2 regions of the Streptomyces sp. NPDC104106 genome follow, and region 2 is predicted to be linked to the other one. Evidence: riboswitches for the same ligand, from Rfam matches in the RefSeq annotation. Region 2 holds a riboswitch; the other holds the start of a gene.

Region 1 (9,947 bases), on a different contig from region 2:
GCATCAACCCGCCCACCACCTGGGACGAGCTGGCCTCCGACGCCAAGGCGCTCAAGGACAGGACCGGCGTGAAGTACCCCTTCGCGCTGCCGCTCGGCCCCGAGGAGGCCCAGGCGGAGACGATGCAGTGGCTGCTCAGCGGCGCCACCCCCGGCAGCGGCGGCAACGGCTACACCGACGACGTCGGCACCTACACCATCGACTCGGCGCAGAACGTCGACACCTTCACCTGGCTCAGGGACGACCTGGTCGGCAAGGGGCTGACCGGTCCGGTCGCCCCGGGCAAGCTCAACCGCGCGGACGCCTTCGCCGCCTTCGCCGACGGCCAGGTCGGCATGCTCAACGGACACCCCACGCTGATCCAGCAGGCCGAGAAGAAGGGCGTGAAGTTCGGCATGGTGCCGATGCCGGGCCGTAACGGTGCCGCCCGGGCCTCGATGGGTGTGGCCGACTGGATGATGGCGTTCAAGCAGAACGGCCACCGCGACCGGATCGGCGACTTCCTGAACTTCGTCTACAGCGAGCAGAACGTCCTCGATTTCTCCCGCGACTACGGCCTGCTGCCGGTCACGGGCTCGGCGTCGACGGCGATGAGTGCGTCGAACGCCGCCCCCGACAAGGCCCTGCACCCCTTCCTGGACCAGCTGCCCACCTCCGAGCTGTACCCGGTCGGCAAGACCTCCTGGGCGGCGGTCGCCGCGGCCGTGAAGCAGAACATCGGCCAGGCCGTCGCCCCCGGCGGCGACCCCTCCGCCGTCCTCACCCGCCTGCAGGCGACGGCCACGGCGGCGGACAGCGGCGCGAAGGACTGAACGGCCGGTTGTCGGTGCCGGGCGTTACGGTGACTGCCATGGCACACATGGCGGAGCTGGGCACCCGGGAGAAGTCCGTCCTCGCCCTGGAGCGCCGGAGCTTTCCCGGCCCCGGCGCGAAGGAGCGGGCGATACGCGAGGAGCTGGGCCTGGCCCCCGTGCGCTACTACCAGCTCCTGAACGCCCTCCTGGACGACGAGCGCGCCCTGGCCCACGACCCGGTCACGGTGAACCGGCTGCGCCGGGTGCGGGAGCGGCGCCGCTCGGAGCGCTGAAACGGGGTCGGGGTTCCGGCACCAGGAGTGGCGGCGGGCCGCGCTGGATAGTGTCGGTTCATGGACCCTTTGCCGACCCCGGCCACCCCTGCCGGCCGGGAGGGGCTCGCCGCCCTTCTCGCCAAGCCGAGCGCAGCGGTGGTCGGCCTCGACTTCGACGGCACACTCGCCCCCATCGTCGCCGACCCCGAGCAGGCCCGCGCCCACCCCGACGCCGTACCGGCCCTCGCCGCGCTCGCGCCCAAGGTCGCCTCGATCGCCGTGATCACCGGCCGGCCGGCCGGGGTCGCGGTCCGCTACGGCGGCTTCGCCGGCGTCCCCGGCCTGGACCACCTCACCGTCCTCGGCCACTACGGCGCCGAACGCTGGGACGCCGCCACCGGCGCGGTCACCGCCCCCGCCCCGCACCCCGGCGTCGCCGCGGTCCGCGCGGAGCTGCCGGGCGTCCTGGAGCGGGCCGGTGCCTGGCCCGGCACCTGGATCGAGGAGAAGGGCCGGGCGGTGGCGGTGCACACCCGCCGCGCCGCCGACCCCGAGGCCGCGTTCGAGGCCCTGCGCGGCCCCCTCACCGGTCTCGCCGCCCGCCACGGCCTGATCGTCGAGCCCGGCCGCATGGTCCTGGAGCTGCGCCCGCCCGGCATGGACAAGGGCGTCGCCCTAGGCGAGTACGTCCGCAGGACAGGCGCCGGCGCGGTCCTCTACGCGGGCGACGACCTCGGCGACCTGCCCGCCTACGACGCCGTGCAGCGGCTGCGCGCCGACGGCGTCCCCGGCGTGCTGGTGTGCAGCGGCAGCACGGAGGTCACGGAACTGGCCGACCGCGCGGACCTCGTGGTCGACGGTCCCGCGGGGGTCGTTCGTCTGCTGCGCGGCCTGGCCGGTCAGCTGGGCTGAGGCTCGCCGGACCGCTGGGGCGGGGCGGGGTGGTGGTTGTCGCGGCGAGCCTTGTGGGGCTGGCGCAGGGCGCGGGTGTCGTGGTCGACGGTCCCGCGGGGGTCGTTCGTCTGCTGCGCGGCCTGGCCGGTCAGCTGGGCTGAGGCTCGCCGGACCGCTGGGGCGGGGATGGGCGGTGGCTGCCGGGGCAGAACGTTGTCCGCAGGGGGTCGTCCCCTGTTGCGCGGCTCGGCCGGTCAGCTGGGCTGAAGCTCGCGAAGTGCCCGCAGCTGGTCCACGAACCACTGGGCCGGGGGCAGGACGGTGGCCGCCGCGGCGAGCCGCGCGGAGCGTGCCGCCCGGTCCCGCGGGTCCAGGGACAGCGCCTCGTGCAGGGCCCGCGCGGTCTGCAGCACGTCGTAGGGGTTCACCGCGAACGCGTCGGCCCCCAGCTCCTCGTACGCCCCCGCCTCCCGCGACAGCACCAGCGCGCACCCCGCGTCGGAGACGACCGGCACCTCCTTGGCGACCAGGTTCATGCCGTCCCGGATGGGGTTGACCAGGGCCACGTCGGCCAGCCGGTACGCGGCCAGCGAGCGCGCGAAGTCGTCCTTGACGTGCAGCACCACCGGTGTCCAGCCGGGCGTCCCGTAGCGGGAGTTGATCTCCTCCGCCACCCTCCGCACCTCGGCCGTGTAGTCCCGGTACACCGCGAGGTCCTGCCGGGAGGGGTACGCGAACGCCACGTGCACGACCCGCTCGCGCCACTCGGGACGCTCGTCCAGCAGCTGCCGGTACGCCAGCAGCCCGCGCACGATGTTCTTGGACAGCTCGGTGCGGTCCACCCGGACGATCGTCCGGCGGCCGGCGCCGATCTCCTCGCGCAGCGCCGCCATCCGCTCGGCCACGTCCGGCTCGTGCGCCCGCTTGCGCAGGAAGTCCGCGTCCGCGCCGAGCCCGTGCACCCCGATCGCCGTGTCCGAGAGGCTGCCGGGGCCCAGCACCGCCGTACAGCACGCCGTGAACGCGTCCGCCCAGCGCCGGGTCAGGAAGGCCGTCCGGTCCGCACCCAGCATGCCGGTCAGCAGCGCGGCGGCGATGTCGTCGGGCAGCAGCCGGAAGTAGTCCGGCGGGGCCCACGGGGTGTGCGAGAAGTGGCCGATGCGCAGGTCGGGGCGGAGCGCGCGGAGCATGCCGGGCACCAGGCACAGGTGGTAGTCCTGCACCAGGACCGCCGCCCCCTCGGCCGCCTCCTCGGCCAGCGCCTCGGCGAACGCCCGGTTGTAGGCCTCGTACGACGCCCACTGCCGCCGGAACTCCGCGTCGAAGACCGGCTCCAGCGGGGTCTGGTACAGCATGTGGTGGACGAACCACAGCACCGAGTTGGCGATCCCGTTGTACGCGTCGGCGTGCACCCGCGCGTCGATGTCCAGCATCCGCACCCGCTGCCCGCCGGTGTCCTCGGCCGGCAGCAGCCCGCCGCCCGCGCGCCGCACGGCCTCGCGGTCGCCGTCGCCGAGCGCGGCGCACACCCACACCGAGCCCGCGTCCGGGCCGATGGCCGACAGTCCCGAGACCAGCCCGCCACCGCCCCTCCTGGCGTGCAGCGAGCCGTCCTCGTCCGCCGTGTACGAAACCGGGCCGCGATTCGACGCGACCAACACCTCGGCACCGTGCGGGGAAACCGTGGAAACCATGGTCCTCAACCTAGCCCGCCCCGGAAACGCTCAAACGTACGGCCACGCCCGAGGGCACGGCCGTATACGAAGACCCGCCGGACTCAGGCCACCCGGCGCTCGGCGTACTCGGCGATCTCCACCATGGGCGGTCGTTCCTCGGTGTCGACCGAGTAGGTGCGCGGCTCGAAGCCGTCCTCGCCGCGTTCGAACTGGGTGAGGGAGGGCCGGATCAGGTGGCCGCGGGCCAGCCGCAGCTGTGCGGTGCGGTAGATCGCCGCGGCCATCCGGCCGAGCGCCTGCCCGTCCTGGTGGCGGTGCTTGCGCACCCCGACGTCCACCTGTGCCAGCGCGTCCAGCCCCACCAGGTGCAGGGCGTCCACCAGCATGCCCAGCTCCACGCCGTACCCGACCGGGAAGGGGAGCTGTTCCAGCAGGCTGCGCCGGGCCGCGTACTCGCCGCCCAGCGGCTGCACGAATCCGGCGAGCTGCGGCCAGTGCATGTTCAGCAGCGGGCGGGCCATCAGCTCGGTGACCCGGCCGCCCTGGCCGGCGGACCCGGCGAGCGGGCGGTCGTACATCGCCTTGACCAGGTCCACGCCCGGCTCGGTGAGCAGCGGGCCGACGATCCCGGAGACGAAGTCGGAGGAGAAGTCGCGCAGGTCGGCGTCGATGAAACAGACGATGTCCCCGGTGGTGACCAGGAGCGAGCGCCACAGCACCTCACCCTTTCCGGGAACGGCGGGGACGCGGGGCAGGATCTCGTCCCGGTGGACGACCCGCGCGCCCGCGGCGGCGGCGACCGCGGAGGTACGGTCGGTGGAGCCGGAGTCGACCACCACGATCTCGTCGACGAGCGGTACCTGCTCCACGAGGTCGTGGCGGATGACCGCGACGATGTCGCCGACCGTCTCCTCCTCGTTGAGCGCGGGCAGCACGACGGAGACCGACTGGCCGGCGCGCTGCTTGGCCGCCAGGATCTTGTGCAGCGGGCGGTCGGTCACGGACCAGGAGCGGGTGGCCAGCCAGCGCTCGACTTCTTCCAGCACAGTCAGCGGCTCCTCACGTGTCTCGCGGTTCGGACGACTATCTCAACTGTCCTGGCCTTCGGTTACAGTCTTGAACAACGCCGATGACCATCGCATGTCGGGGGTCGCGCGCGGACACAACCGCTCATACAACCGCATACCGCTCATCCAGAGGGGCAGAGGGACACGGCCCGATGAAGCCCCGGCAACCCTCCAGTCGGTTCTTGTCACGTTGACGTGGTGAGGCTCCCGGCTAGGGAAGGTGCCAAATCCGTCTCACGGCGAGATGCGCCGTGAGGAAGATGAGGAGAAAGGGCCTCGCCTCCATGGCTGTGCAGACCGTCGCAAGCACCTCCGCCTCCCCCGTCGACCTCGGCCCCGCCGCGGCCCTGAGCTGTCGCGAGTGCGGTCACCGCGTCCCGCTCGGCCCGGTCTTCGCGTGCGAGGAGTGTTTCGGCCCGCTGGAGATCGCCTACGACTTCTCCGGCTACGACGCCGAAGAGCTGCGGGCCCGCATCGAGTCCGGCCCCGCGAACATCTGGCGGTACGCGCCCCTGCTGCCCGTCCCGGCCGACGTCGCCGACAAGCCGAACCTGAACCCCGGCTGGACCAAGCTCGTCAAGGCCGACCACCTCGCCGCCGAACTCGGCGTCACCGGGGGCCTGTTCGTCAAGGACGACTCCGGCAACCCGACGCACTCCTTCAAGGACCGGGTCGTCGCCCAGGCCCTGGAGGCCGCGCGCGCCTTCGGCTTCACCACCCTGTCCTGCTCCTCCACGGGCAACCTGGCCGGTGCCGTCGGCGCCGCCGCCGCCCGCGCCGGCCTGCGCTCCTGCGTGTTCATCCCGCACGACCTGGAGCAGGGCAAGGTCGTCATGGCCGCGATCTACGGCGGCGAACTGGTCGGCATCGAGGGTAACTACGACGACGTCAACCGCTTCTGCTCCGAACTGATCGGCGACCCGGCCGGCGAGGGCTGGGGCTTCGTCAACGTCAACCTGCGGCCGTACTACGCCGAGGGCTCCAAGACGCTGGCGTACGAGATCTGCGAGCAGCTCGGCTGGCGGCTGCCGGACCAGATCGTGGTCCCCATCGCCTCCGGCTCCCAGCTGACGAAGATCGACAAGGGTCTGCAGGAGCTGATCAGGCTCGGCCTGGTCGAGGACAAGCCGTACAAGATCTTCGGCGCGCAGGCCGAGGGCTGCTCGCCGGTGTCGACGGCCTTCAAGGCCGGGCACGACGTGGTCCGCCCGCAGAAGCCGAACACGATCGCCAAGTCCCTCGCCATCGGCAACCCGGCCGACGGCCCGTACGTCCTGGACATCGCCCGGCGCACCGGCGGCGCCGTGGAGGACGTGACGGACGAGGAGGTCGTGGACGCCATCAAGCTGCTGGCCCGCACCGAGGGCATCTTCGCCGAGACGGCGGGTGGCGTGACGGTCGGCGTGACGCGCAAGCTGCTCAAGGCCGGCGTCCTGGACCCGGCGAAGACCACGGTCGTCCTCAACACCGGCGACGGCCTGAAGACCCTCGACGCGGTGGCCGGCACGGGGCTCACCGCCACCATCCGTCCGAACCTGGACTCCTTCCGAGAGGCTGGCCTCGCATGAGCGTGACCGTTCGCATCCCCACCATCCTGCGCACCTACACCGGCGGTCGGGCCGAGGTCGCCGCCGAGGGCGCGACCCTCGCCGAGGTCATCGAGGACCTGGAGAAGAACCACACCGGGATCGCCGCGCGCGTCCTGGACGACCAGGGCAAGCTGCGCCGGTTCGTGAACGTGTACGTCAACGACGACGACGTGCGCTTCGAGCAGGGTCTTCAGACCGCGACCCCCGACGGTGCCGGTGTCTCCATCATTCCGGCGGTCGCCGGCGGCTGAACCCGCGGCGATCCGCGGCGATCATTACCGTCGGTAACCGCGGTTACCGACTGTTCATCGAATGGCCCTCTCCGGGATAGAACCGGAGGGGGCCATTCAGTGTGATTGAGCGCGGTACAGTTGGGGAACGCGTGCCGCACCAGCGGGTCGCGTCTCCCGGATTTCACGCCGCGCACCCGATGAGAAGTGGCCAAAGTGCCCGGCCCATCCGCGGCTTTCGTTCCATTTTGCACGGCCCGACTTGCCCTGAATTCGGCGTAATTCTAGGGAGATTCCGGACCGGGGTCGTCCAGAATTCTCGTCCGATTGACCTGTTGCAGACGGCAGTTGGACAGATACATTCAGCCGCGGTCGACGCGTTCCGGCGCACGCCCCCGACCGATGGGGGGTGAGGTCTGACCCGGGTCCGCGAAGTGTGGATCTGTGCAAGGGCCAGTAATAGGGGAGTTAGGCATGGCTCAGGGCACCGTCAAGTGGTTCAACGCGGAGAAGGGGTACGGCTTCATCGCGGTCGACGGTGGTGCGGACGTCTTCGTCCACTACAGCGCGATTCAGATGGACGGCTACCGCACCCTGGAAGAGGGCCAGCGGGTCGAGTTCGAGATCTCGCAGGGTCAGAAGGGCCCGCAGGCCGACATGGTTCGCGTCACCGCCTGAACGTTTCTTGTCCGAAGGGCCCGCACCTCACCAGGGGTGCGGGCCCTTCGCCGTGCCCGGGGAGCCCCCGGCTCCGCTTGTTCGCGCGCGGCTGACGACGGTCCCCAGGACCCGAGAGGCGCTTGCGCCCGCCCGTCGCCCGACCATCACCCCTCCACGAGCCGGCTTCGCGGGCGCTGTCTTGCACTCGGGCATGCCGAGTGCTAATCATTGCGTTAGCACTCTGAAGGTGAGAGTGACAAAGAGGGACCGGGTCGGTGAGGCCCGGCGGCCAGGTGGGGCAAGGAACCACAGGCCGTCGAGCCGTCCGTCGCGGGCGCGGGCGCGGTCCGAAGGAATCACCCCCAGTCCTGGAGGGACCACTTCACATGGCCAAGATCATCGCGTTCGACGAGGAGGCGCGGCGCGGCCTCGAGCGCGGCATGAACCAGCTCGCGGACGCCGTGAAGGTGACGCTCGGCCCCAAGGGCCGCAACGTCGTCCTCGAGAAGAAGTGGGGCGCCCCCACGATCACCAACGATGGTGTCTCCATCGCCAAGGAGATCGAGCTCGAGGACCCGTACGAGAAGATCGGCGCCGAGCTGGTCAAGGAAGTCGCCAAGAAGACGGACGACGTCGCCGGTGACGGTACGACCACCGCGACCGTGCTCGCCCAGGCCCTGGTCAAGGAAGGCCTGCGCAACGTGGCCGCCGGCGCCAACCCGATGGCCCTCAAGCGCGGTATCGAGAAGGCCGTCGAGGCCGTCTCCGCCGCCCTGCTGGAGCAGGCGAAGGACGTCGAGACCAAGGAGCAGATCGCCTCCACGGCCTCCATCTCCGCCGCCGACACCCAGATCGGCGAGCTGATCGCCGAGGCCATGGACAAGGTCGGCAAGGAAGGCGTCATCACCGTCGAGGAGAGCAACACCTTCGGTCTGGAGCTCGAGCTCACCGAGGGCATGCGCTTCGACAAGGGCTACATCTCCGCCTACTTCGCGACCGACATGGAGCGCATGGAGGCGGTGCTGGAGGACCCGTACATCCTCATCGCCAACTCCAAGATCTCCTCGGTCAAGGACCTGCTCCCGCTGCTGGAGAAGGTCATGCAGTCCGGCAAGCCGCTGGTGATCATCGCGGAGGACGTCGAGGCCGAGGCCCTGTCCACGCTGATCGTCAACAAGATCAAGGGCACCTTCAAGTCCGTCGCCGTCAAGGCCCCGGGCTTCGGTGACCGCCGCAAGGCCATGCTCGGCGACATCGCCATCCTCACGGGCGGCGAGGTCATCTCCGAGGAGGTCGGCCTCAAGCTGGAGAACGCGACCCTGGACCTCCTGGGCCGCGCCCGCAAGGTCGTCATCACCAAGGACGAGACCACCATCGTCGACGGCGCCGGCTCCTCGGAGCAGGTCAACGGCCGCGTGAACCAGATCCGCGTCGAGATCGAGAACAGCGACTCGGACTACGACCGCGAGAAGCTCCAGGAGCGCCTGGCCAAGCTCGCGGGCGGCGTCGCGGTCATCAAGGCCGGTGCCGCCACCGAGGTGGAGCTGAAGGAGCGCAAGCACCGCATCGAGGACGCCGTGCGCAACGCCAAGGCGGCCGTCGAGGAGGGCATCGTCGCCGGTGGTGGCGTGGCCCTGCTGCAGGCCTCGGCCGTCTTCGAGAAGCTGGAGCTGGAAGGCGACGAGGCGACCGGCGCGCAGGCCGTGAAGCTCGCGCTGGAGGCCCCGCTGAAGCAGATCGCCGTCAACGCCGGCCTCGAGGGCGGTGTCGTGGTGGAGAAGGTGCGCAACCTGACCCCGGGCCACGGCCTGAACGCCGCGACCGGCGAGTACGTCGACCTGGTCGCCGAGGGCATCATCGACCCGGCGAAGGTGACCCGTTCCGCGCTGCAGAACGCCGCCTCCATCGCCGCGCTGTTCCTCACCACCGAGGCCGTCATCGCCGACAAGCCGGAGAAGGCCGCCGCGCCGGCCGGCGGCGGCATGCCGGGCGGTGACATGGACTTCTGATCGGCCTCACGGTTGATCGCCTGTCCCGGTACCGAGGGCGGCACTCCCAGCTTCCGGCTGGGGGTGCCGCCCTCGGGCGTGTCCGGGGTCACAGACGGGCGGTGTCCCCGCTGGGGAATGTGGGCCACCCCATAGGGTGTTACTTCAGGTGCTGCAATAATGCGCAATCACATACCGATCGGTTAACCGAGCCGTACCGCACCGAGCCGTATCCCCCACCGAGCCCTTCCCCAGGAGCCCTCACGTGACCGCCACCCCGCCCCCCGCCTCCCGCGCGGCCCAGATCCTCTCCCGTCCGATCACCCTCAACGGCCTGACCGTGCCCAACCGGATCGTGATGGCGCCGATGACCCGGATGTTCTCGCCGGGCGGGGTGCCCGGTGAGGACGTGCGCGGCTACTACGCGCGCCGTGCCGCCGCCGGTGTCGGCCTGATCGTCACCGAGGGCACCTACGTGGGCCACGAGTCTGCGGGCCAGAGCGACCGCGTCCCGCGCTTCCACGGCGAGGAGCAGCTGGCCGGCTGGGCGAAGGTCGCCGAGGACGTGCACGCGGCGGGCGGCACCATCGTCCCGCAGCTGTGGCACATCGGCATGGTCCGCAACGACGGCGACGCGCCGTACCCGGACGCCCCCGCGATGGGCCCCTCCGGCCTGGTGACGGCGGGTGCCGAGCAGACCGGCAAGGCGATGACGCAGGCGGACCTGGACGACGTGATCGCCGCGTTCGCCCGCGCCGCGGCCGACGCCGAGCG
Region 2 (9,947 bases):
CAGACCCGGACGCCGAACTGGAACGGCATGTCCGACATGGCCTCGTAGCGGACCACGGCACCGGTGTGCGGGGCGTGCAGCACCATGCCGTTGCCGGCGTACAGGCCGACGTGGTGGATGTCGCCGTAGAAGAAGACCAGGTCGCCGACCTGCAGGTCGTTGACCGAGCTGATCCGGGTGCCTATGGTCGCCTGCTCCTGGGAGGTGCGCGGAATGGAGATGCCGGCCTGGGCGTAGGCCCAGGAGGTCAGACCCGAGCAGTCGTAGGAGGCGGTGCCGGTGGCGCCGTAGACGTACGGCTTGCCGATCTGCGACTGGGCGGCGGCGAAGGCGGCAGCGGCCCGGCCGGAGGCGGGGGTGCTGTTGCCGAGGTCGACCCGGTCGGCCGAGGAGCGGTTGGCCCGTGCCTGTTCGTCGGCGAGCTGCTGCTTCTCCTTGGCCGTCAGGGAGTTGAGCAGTGCCTGGGCGTCGGCGAGCTTGCCCTGGACGTCCTTCTTCTGCTGCTCCAGCTCGGTGCGCGTGGCGGAGAGGTCCTTGAGCTTCTGCGTGGCCTCGGCCCGCTCCTGGGCGAGTTCGCGCTGTTTGTCCTGGATCTTCTTCAGCGCGTCGACCTGCTGGGCGCTCAACTGGTCGAGCGTGGAGGCCTTGTCCAGGAAGTCGTTCGGGTTGGCGGACAGGAAGAGCTGGACCGACGGGTCGATGCCGCCGGAGCGGTACTGCGAGGTGGCCAGCGAACCCAGGCTGTCGCGCAGCTTGTTGAGGTCCGCCTGACCCCGCGCGACGTTGTCCTGGATCGTGGATATCTCCTTCTGCAGCTTCTGCTGCTTCTCCTGCGCCCCGTCGAACTTCTCGGTGGCCTGCTCGGCCTCCTGGTAGAGCTTGTCGACCTTGGCCTTGACCTGGTCCTTGCTGAGCTTCTGGCTCGGCGCGGCGTTGGCGGCGTTCGCGCTCAGCACGACTGCCGCGGCGGCTGCGGTGGTCAGCACGGTCACGCGGGCGCGACTCTGCTGCTTGGGTCGACGGTGGGACGCCACGAGGGACGAACTCCTTCGTGTGAGTGAGTGAGTGAGTAATCACCCGTTCGGAGGTTCGAGCCCCGACCCTAGTGACCCGCTCGTGATCAGTTCAAATCCCAACGGCAAAAAAGCCCGTCACTCTATGCATTCTTTGCACACAACTCACCGGGTGTGAGGCGCGGTTGACACTACGTTGCGTGACGATCCGGCCAATTCGGGCATTACTTATACCCGTTGGACCTTCAGGACAGTCGCTTCAGAAGCACCGCAGACGCGACGGGACGGGCACCCGCCCTGGCGACGCCGTCGGCGACCTCCCGGTCGGTGGAGGCGACGATGACCGGGCGGCCCGGCGGCTCCGCGCGCACGAGCTGGCGGATCAGCTCGTCGGCCGTCACACCGGGCTTGGAGAACAGCACCCGGACCCCGCGCGGCGGCGCGAGCAGCACCGGCGCGGCCAGTTCGGCGCCGTCGAAGACACAGGTCACCTCGGCGCCGGTCTGCGCGGCGAGCGCCGAGAGCTGGCCGAGCAGCCGCAGGCGCTGCTTCTCCAGCGGCATCTGCGGATAGCCGGTCTTGGTGACGTTGTAGCCGTCGACCACCAGATGGGCCTGCGGCAGCGCGAGCAGCTGATCGAGAATGGCCGGATCGTGCTCGGACAGGGCGCGTGCCGCGATGTCCTTCGGGGTCATCCGGCCCGGCTCGACGGCGTCCACGGTCTCGGCCGGCCGCACGGACACCGGCGGCAGGGCGAGTTCGCGCCGCAGGCCCTGGGCGGCGTCCAGCAGGGTGTCCAGCAGCAGCCGCACCCGCATGTCCTCCACGCTGCGGCCCTCGCGGGCGGCGCGCCGGGCGGCCTCCAGCGCCGCCTCGGCCTCGCCGAGGCGGGACTTGAGCCGCCTGGACTCGCTCTCGGCGGCGGACACCTGCGTCTGCGCCTCGGCGCGTACGGCGTCCGTCTCGCCCTGGGCCTTGCGCAGCGCGGCCTCGCCCCGCTTGACGTCGCTGAGGGCGGCACGGAGCTTGCGGTGCAGCGACTCCGTCTCCTTCTTCGCCGCGTCCAGCTCCGCGCGCAGCCGCTCGGTCTCGGCGCGGATCTGCTCCCGGGCCTGCGCCAGCTCGGCGCGCAGCCGCTCCAGCTCGGCCCGGCTCTCCTCGTCCGCCCGCTCGGCGTCCGCGCGCTGGGCCTCCTCGCCGGCCGCCGCGACCAGCTTCACCCAGCCCGCCGGGCGCAGTACGTAGGCCGCGGCCGCCACGTCGAGCGGGTCCGCGGCCGGAGGCGGGGAGCCGGAGTCGAGGGCGCCGGTCAGCTCCGGCTGCGCCTCTCTGAGCTTCTCCCCGATCCGCTGCCGGAACACCAGGTCGGTCTCCAGGGCCGCCGCCATCGCGTTCCCGGCGAACTTGGCCCGGCGATTGGGGGCGAACCGGGCGTACTGCCTGAGCTGGGCGGGCAGTTCGGACACGGTCAGGCCGCCGAAGCCGTCCGAGACGATCTGCACGACCCGCTTGCGCACGCCGTCGGGCAGCGGACGGTCAAGCACCTCAGCGGTGCCGTCGCCCGGCCCCCCGCCTGCGGTCTCCACCATCCGTCACACCCCACTACCCTCTGCGGGGCCGCCTCCCGCTCAGGAGTCGGCGCCCGGCCTGTCCACGAGTTCCACCTGGTCCACCGCGTTGCACCAGCGGCAGCGCACCGATTCGATGGTCTCACTGACCACCTGGCGCTCCTCCACCGTCGGCTCTCCGGCCAGATCGAGATGCACGTACTCGACGACCTTCGACGAACGGGTCACGTCGAACCGGGTCAGGTTGCCGCACAGGGTGCAGCGCCACCGGGTGGTCGCGGTCGGCAGGGGAACCGTCATCGTGGCAGTCCGCTTCCTTCTCGTCGGGCTCTTCCGCGCCGCCGGCCGACGCGTGTGGCTCGTAACCCTACGGCCTGCCGGGGACTCGCCGCCCGTCTGTCCACGACGGCGAGGCGGTCTGTCGGCATGCGTCCCGTTACGTCATGCTCTGTGTTCATGATCAGTGAGTGGAGCACGGCGGTCGGCAGGACCCTGCGCACGATGCGGAGCACCTCGGCGCCCCTCACCTACGGCCTCATCGCCCTGTGCTGTCTGCTCTTCGTGCTCGGCCCGGCCTCCGGGCTCACCCCCGCCTACGGCTCCGGGGACGCCCTCGCGACCGCGCAGCGGGCGTACTTCCGGCACTGGGGCGTGGTACCGGCCGAGCTGTTCGCCGGGCCGGGCCGCGCGATCCTCACGCCGGCCACGGCGCTGTTCGTACACGGCAGCTGGGTGCACCTGCTCGGCAACATGCTCTTCCTCTTCGTCTTCGGGGCGATGACGGAGGAGCGGATGGGCGCGGTCGAGTTCACCCTCTTCTACACCGGGTGCGGCTATCTGGCGCTCCTCGGGTACGCGGCCGCCAACGCCGGTTCCCAGCAGTCCCTGGTGGGCGCCTCCGGGGCGATCTCGGCGGTGCTCGGCGCGTTCCTGTACCTGTTCCCGCGGGCCCGGGTGACCAGCCTGCTGCCGTTCCTGTTCTTCGTGCCGCTGCGGTTCCCCGCGTGGGTCGTGCTGCCGTTCTGGGTGGCGATCCAGTGGGCGGCGGCGAGCCGGGCCTCCGACGGGCCCGGGGTGGCGTACCTGGCGCACCTGGTGGGGTTCGGGCTGGGGTTCGGCTACGCGTGGGTGCGTTATGGGCGTGGGACTAGAGTGAAGTGCACCCCAGCTCCGGCCCCCGAGGGAGAGAACCAGCCGTGATCACCGCGATCGTCCTCATCAAGACCAGTGTGGACCGGATCCCCGAGATCGCCGAGCAGATCGCATCGCTGGAGTCGGTGAGCGAGGTCTTCTCCGTCACGGGCACGTACGACCTGATCGCGATGGTCCGGGTGCGGCGGCACGAGGACCTGGCCGACGTCATCCCCGGCCGGATCAGCAAGATCCCCGGCGTGGAGGCCACGGACACCCACGTGGCCTTCCGTACGTACTCGCAGCACGACCTGGAGGCGGCCTTCGCGATCGGACTCGACTCCTGATCGGCTGAAGACCGCCCCGCGGCCGGCGGCCGGGACGCTCACACCGCCGGCACGCAGCGGCCGTCCTCCGTGCGGTACGTCCACTTCGCGCCCTCGGTCACCAGTTCCTTCACGGCGCTCAGGAACCGCTCGACGTGCTCGTCCGGGGTGCCCGCGCCGAAGCTCACGCGGATGGCGTTGAGGGACTTCTCGCCGGGGGCCGCCTCGGGAGCGCCGCACTCGCCCTGGGTCTGGGGGTCCCCGCCGAGCAGGGTGCGCACCAGGGGGTGGGCGCAGAAGAGACCGTCGCGCACGCCGATGCCGTACTCGGCGGAGAGGGCGGCGGCGAAGTGGGAGCTGTTCCAGCCCTCGACGACGAAGGAGATGACGCCGACGCGCGGGGCGTCGTCGCCGAACAGCGACAGCACCTTCACCTGTGGGACCTCGGCCAGGCCGGCGCGCACCTCGGCGATCAGGTGCTGCTCGCGGGCGACCAGCGCGTCCCAGCCGGCCTCGGTGAGCGCCTTGCAGGCCGACGCGATGGAGTAGGCGCCGATCACGTTGGGCGAGCCCGCCTCGTGCCGGGCGGCGCTGTCGTGCCACTCCACGGCCACTCCCCCGTCCGGGCGCCGGGTGACCGTGCGGCTGGCGCCGCCGCCCGCGAGGTACGGCTCGGCAGCGCGCAGCCAGTCGGCGCGGCCCGCGAGGACGCCGGAGCCGAAGGGGGCGTACAGCTTGTGCCCGGAGAAGGCGACCCAGTCGACGGCCAGGTCCGCCACGTCCACCGGGTGGTGCGGGGCCAGCTGGGCGGCGTCCAGGACGATGCGGGCGCCGTGGGCGTGCGCGGCGGCGGCCAGCTCGCGCACCGGCCACAGCTCGCCGGTGACGTTGGAGGCGCCGGTGACGCAGACCAGGGCCGGGCCGTGCCCGTCGCGGCCGGCGAGGGCCCGCTCCAGGGTCTCCACGGCCTGGCGCGGGGTGCGCGGGGCGTCGAGGTAGGTGACGTGCGCGTCCTGCCAGGGCAGCAGGGAGGCGTGGTGCTCGGTCTCGAAGACGAAGACCTGGCAGCCGGCCGGGAGGGTGCGGGCCAGGAGGTTGAGCGAGTCCGTCGTCGAGCGGGTGAAGACCACCTGGTCGCCGGCGCGGCAGCCGAGGAAGTCGGCGACCGTCCGGCGGGCGTTCTCGAACAGGTCGGTGGAGAGCTGCGAGAGGTAGCCGGCACCGCGGTGGACGCTGCCGTAGTACGGCGCGTAGCCGGCGACGTCGTCCCAGACGCGCTGCAGGGCGGGCGCGCTGGCCGCGTAGTCGAGGGCCGCGTAGGTGACGTGGCCGCCGGTCACGAGCGGAACGGTGACATCCCGCCCCAGAACGGGCAGCGGGGCACAAACGGACTGGTCGGCGGCAACAGTGGAGACAGGCATGGCGGGGCTCCCGTGAAGGCAGGTGTCATTCACCACGTGAGCGGGAAGCGCTCGAACGGTGGTGGAGTGAAAAGGGGGATGCGGAGGCGGGGCTCTGCGGCCCTATCGCATTCGCTTGCTCACGGAAGGCTCCTCGACGACCAGGACCCCTGGCGTACGAGGGGTCCGCGCTTGTCGTGGACCTCGCTGCCCACGACCTGGTCCTCACCCGGGGCACCCCGCCACGGACGGAGGGTTGCCGGACAGCCGGCCGGGGCCGAATGGCTGTCACTCATGACCTGGTTCCGTATCCTGCCACACGATCTTCGGCGCGCAAGGCGCGGTCCGGCATGCGGACTGCGCCGTGCGTCACATGCGGCCGGCCTCAGCGGTTGGTGGCGGCCACCCACTTCTCCAGCGCCCGCCGGGCCGCGCCCGAGTCGATCGACTCCGCGGCCCGGGCCATGCCGGCGCTCAGCTGCTCGGGCAGCGGGGCGTCCGTGGGGTTCAGGGCGACGAGGGCCGCCGCCGAGTTCAGCAGGACGGCGTCCCGGACGGGGCCCCGCTCGCCCTCCAGCAGCCGGCGGGCGACCTCCGCATTGTGGGCCGGATCGCCGCCGCGCAGCGCCTCCACGGGGACGAGGTCGAGGCCGACCGCGCGCGGGTCGAAGACCTCCTCGGTGACCTTGCCGTCCCGCACGGTCCAGACGTGGGACGTGGCCGTCGTCGTCAGCTCGTCCAGGCCGTCGTCGCCGCGGAAGACCAGCGCGGAGTTGCCGCGCTCGGCGAGCACGCCGGCGACGATCGGCGCCTCGTGGGCGACGGCCACGCCGACCGCCTGGGCCTTCACCCGGGCCGGGTTGGTCAGCGGACCGAGCAGGTTGAACACCGTCCGGATGCCCAACTGGCCGCGCGCGGCGCCCACATGACGCAGCGCCGGATGGAACTTCACCGCGAAGCAGAAGGTGATGCCGGCCTCCTCGGCGACCTCGGCCACCCGCCGGGGGGTGAGGTCGAGGTTGACGCCCAGCTTCTCCAGGACGTCGGAGGAGCCGGAGGCGGAGGACGCGGCGCGGTTGCCGTGCTTGACCACCTTGGCGCCGGTGCCGGCGACGACCAGCGACGACATCGTGGAGATGTTCACCGTCCTCGCCCCGTCGCCGCCGGTGCCGACGATGTCGACGGTCGGGCCGGGCACCTCGATCACGTTCGCGTGCGCGTACATGGCGCGCACCAGACCGGTGATCTCCTGCACCGTCTGGCCCTTGGCCCGCAGCGCCACCGCGAAACCGGCGATCTGCGCGTCGGTCGCCTCGCCGCGCATGATGCGGTCCATCGCCCAGGCGGTGTCGTCGGCGGACAGGTCCTGGCCGGTCAGCAGGCCGTTCAGCAGGGCGGGCCAGGAGCGGCCCGCCGCAGTGTCGCCTCCAGCGGGGGTCACAGCGCTCATAGCCGCTCCAGGGTGTCGTACCTGCGCAATCGGTGGTCGATCCCACCCTATCGGCCCCCGGACGCGGCCAAGGGCCCCGTCCGGCTCGCGGACGGGGCCCTTGGCGTGGCGTGGCGACGCGTGGATCAGTGGTGGCCGTGGCCGCTCGTGATCTCCTTGTACTCGTCGACGGTCGGCTTCGGGATCTGGTTGTCCTCGCCGTAGTAGGCGTTGGACAGTTTGGCCCGCAGCTTCTCCGAGGCCGGCACCTTGCGGCGGACCCCGTTCTCGTCGACCACCGGACCGATCTGGGCCGGCTCGTACTGCGTGTGCGCGGTGAGCGTGTGCAGCTGCTCCTGGCTGAGCGGCTCGTGCACCTCGATGAACTCACCGTGCGGCAGCCGCTTGATGATGCCGGTCTCGCGACCGTGCAGCACCTTGTCGCGGTCACGGCGCTGCAGACCCAGGCAGATCCGCTTGGTGACGATGAACGCGATGACCGGGCCGAGGAAGAAGAAGATCCGGACGAACCAGGTGACGGCGTTGATCGACAGGTGGAAGTGCGTGGCCCACAGGTCGTTGCCGCCGCCGACCAGGGTGATCATGTAGATCGTCACCCAGGCGACACCGAACGCGGTGCGGGTCGGGGCGTTGCGCGGGCGGTCCAGGATGTGGTGCTCGCTCTTGTCGCCGGTGACCCAGGACTCGATGAACGGGTAGACCGCGATCGCCGCCAGGACCAGCGGGAAGAGCACCAGCGGGATGAACACGCCGAGGACGAGCGTGTGGCCCGCGAAGTTGATCTCCCAGCCCGGCATGAAGCGGATCAGACCCTCGGCGAAGCCCATGTACCAGTCGGGCTGGGCGCCGGTGGACACCTGGTCCGGACGGTAGGGGCCCATGGCCCAGATCGGGTTGATCTGGGTGACCGCCGCGATGGCCGCGATGACACCGAAGACCAGGAAGAAGAAGCCTCCGGCCTTGGCCATGTAGACCGGCAGCAGCGGCATGCCGACGACGTTCTTCTCGGTCTTGCCCGGACCCGCGAACTGCGTGTGCTTGTGGTAGAAGACCAGGATCAGGTGCGCCACCATCAGGCCGAGCATGATGCCCGGCAGCAGCAGGATGTGGATCGAGTAGAACCGGGCGACGAAGTCGTGGCCGGGGAACTCGCCGCCGAAGAGGAACATCGACAGGTACGTGCCGATGATCGGCACGGACAGGATCGCGCCCTCCATGAAGCGGACACCGGTGCCGGAGAGCAGGTCGTCCGGGAGCGAGTAACCGGTGAAGCCGGTGAACATGCCGAGGACGAACAGCAGGAAGCCGAACAGCCAGTTGACCTCACGCGGCTTGCGGAACGCGCCGGTGAAGAACACGCGCATCATGTGCACGAACATGCCCGCGAGGAAGATCAGCGCGGCCCAGTGGTGGATCTGCCGGATGAGCAGACCACCGCGCACGTCGAAGGAGATGTGCAGGGTCGAGTTGAACGCCTCGGACATCAGCTGTCCCTGGAGCGGGACGTACGAGCCGTGGTACACGACCTCGTTCATCGACGGGTGGAAGAACAGCGTCAGATAGACACCCGTCAGGATGATGATGATGAAGCTGTACATGCACACTTCGCCCAACATGAACGACCAGTGGTCGGGGAAGATCTTGCGCATGTTGCTCTTGGCCAGGGAGTAGATCCCCAGTCGGCCGTCGGCCCAGTCGGCGATGCGCTCGCCGGCCGGGGCCTTGCCGCCCGCGCGGGACGGTTCGTTCGCTGCAGTACTCATCCGCGCTCCCAGAATGCAGGACCGACGGGCTGGTCGAAGTCGCCGAGTGCCTGGAGGTAGCCGTCACTGTCCACGCCGATGCGCAGCTGCGGCAGCGGGTGGCCGGCGGGACCGAAGATCACTCGGGCACCGTCGGAGAGGTCGAAGGTGGACTGGTGGCACGGGCAGAGCACGTGATGCGTCTGCTGCTCGTACAGCGAGATCGGGCAGCCGACGTGGGTGCAGATCTTCGAGAAGGCGACGATGCCCTCGTGCGACCAGTCCAGCTCGCGCTTGTCCTTGATGTTGTCCGGCTGAAGCCGGACGATCATCAGGGCCGCCTTGGCGATCTCGTTCTGGAAGTCCTCGTTCGTCTCCTCCAGGCCGTCGGGCTTGGCGAAGGTGAGCGAGCCGACCATGACGTCCTCGGGACGCAGCGGCTGGTTCGTGTTCATGTTGACCAGGCGCTTGCCGTTGGCCCACAGGGTGTGCCGCAGCCTGGTCTTCGGCGCGGGGCCGAGACCGCCGAGCAGGAAGACGGCGGAGAGCGGCATCATGGCCATCGCGCCGAACATCGTGTTGCGGATCAGCTTGCGGCGGCCGAAGCCGGACTCCGCGGCACCCTGGCGGAAGTCGTCCATGACCTTCGCCCGCACCTCGGGCGAGGCCTCGATCGCGTGCCGGTCGTCGGCCATCTCCACGTCGGACATCAGGGTGCGGGCCCAGTGGACCGCGCCCGCGCCGATGCAGAACAGCGCCACGCCGAGGGTCAGCCCCAGGGCGAAGTTCAGCGCGCTGATGTGCCCGATCGGGAAGACGAAGATCGACTTGTCGTGCGGCACCGCCAGGTAGGAGACGATGAAGCCGATGGTGGCCAGCATCGACACCGTGAACAGCAGGGCGACCAGACGCTCGGACCGCTTGGCGGCCCGCTCGTCGATGTCCTGGATCCGGTGCTCGTGCGGGGGCAGCCCCGGGTCGGCGAACGGGTTCTCCTCGTCCGCGACGGTCACGGCGCCGTGCGCGTGGTCCTGCTCAGCGGGCAGGTTCTCTTCTGGAATGTCTTGGCTACTCATGACTTCTTGGCCTTTGCGGTCCGAGCGGCGACCCAGACGGCGACCGCGATCAGCGCGCCGAGGCCGAAGATCCAGGCGAACAGGCCCTCACTGACCGGCCCGAGGCCGCCCAGCTCCAGACCGCCCGGGTTCTCCGTCTGGTCGCCGTTGACCGCGTTCAGGTACGCGATGATGTCCTTCTTGTTCTTCGACGACATCGTGGTGTCGGGGAAGGACGGCATGTTCTGCGGGCCCGTCTGCA

Evidence for each region. A riboswitch is a leader RNA that binds a small molecule or an ion and turns the genes downstream of it on or off. The one in region 2 is predicted to bind S-adenosylmethionine.
Region 1: another riboswitch for S-adenosylmethionine. It lies ahead of thrC (threonine synthase); the one in region 2 lies ahead of ACZ60X_RS01915 (aminotransferase class V-fold PLP-dependent enzyme).

Annotation. Positions count from the first base shown of each region.
Region 1 is NZ_JBVJMF010000013.1:72,535-82,481, forward strand. Features, by position in the region: gene ACZ60X_RS27725 (extracellular solute-binding protein) at 1-812, shown strand, start outside; gene ACZ60X_RS27730 (DUF3263 domain-containing protein) at 851-1,087, shown strand; gene otsB (trehalose-phosphatase) at 1,148-1,981, shown strand; gene ACZ60X_RS27740 (alpha,alpha-trehalose-phosphate synthase (UDP-forming)) at 2,218-3,624, opposite strand; gene ACZ60X_RS27745 (glucosyl-3-phosphoglycerate synthase) at 3,741-4,685, opposite strand; SAM riboswitch class I at 4,826-4,973, shown strand; gene thrC (threonine synthase) at 4,991-6,274, shown strand; gene ACZ60X_RS27755 (MoaD/ThiS family protein) at 6,271-6,546, shown strand; gene ACZ60X_RS27760 (cold-shock protein) at 7,000-7,203, shown strand; gene groL (chaperonin GroEL) at 7,572-9,194, shown strand; gene ACZ60X_RS27770 (NADH:flavin oxidoreductase) at 9,439-9,947, shown strand, end outside.
Region 2 is NZ_JBVJMF010000001.1:404,750-414,696, forward strand. Features, by position in the region: gene ACZ60X_RS01890 (C40 family peptidase) at 1-1,034, opposite strand, end outside; gene ACZ60X_RS01895 (NYN domain-containing protein) at 1,259-2,602, opposite strand; gene ACZ60X_RS01900 (hypothetical protein) at 2,642-2,881, opposite strand; gene ACZ60X_RS01905 (rhomboid family intramembrane serine protease) at 3,038-3,781, shown strand; gene ACZ60X_RS01910 (Lrp/AsnC family transcriptional regulator) at 3,778-4,059, shown strand; gene ACZ60X_RS01915 (aminotransferase class V-fold PLP-dependent enzyme) at 4,098-5,459, opposite strand; SAM riboswitch class IV at 5,622-5,738, opposite strand; gene trpD (anthranilate phosphoribosyltransferase) at 5,824-6,888, opposite strand; gene qcrB (cytochrome bc1 complex cytochrome b subunit) at 7,014-8,651, opposite strand; gene qcrA (cytochrome bc1 complex Rieske iron-sulfur subunit) at 8,648-9,706, opposite strand; gene qcrC (cytochrome bc1 complex diheme cytochrome c subunit) at 9,703-9,947, opposite strand, start outside.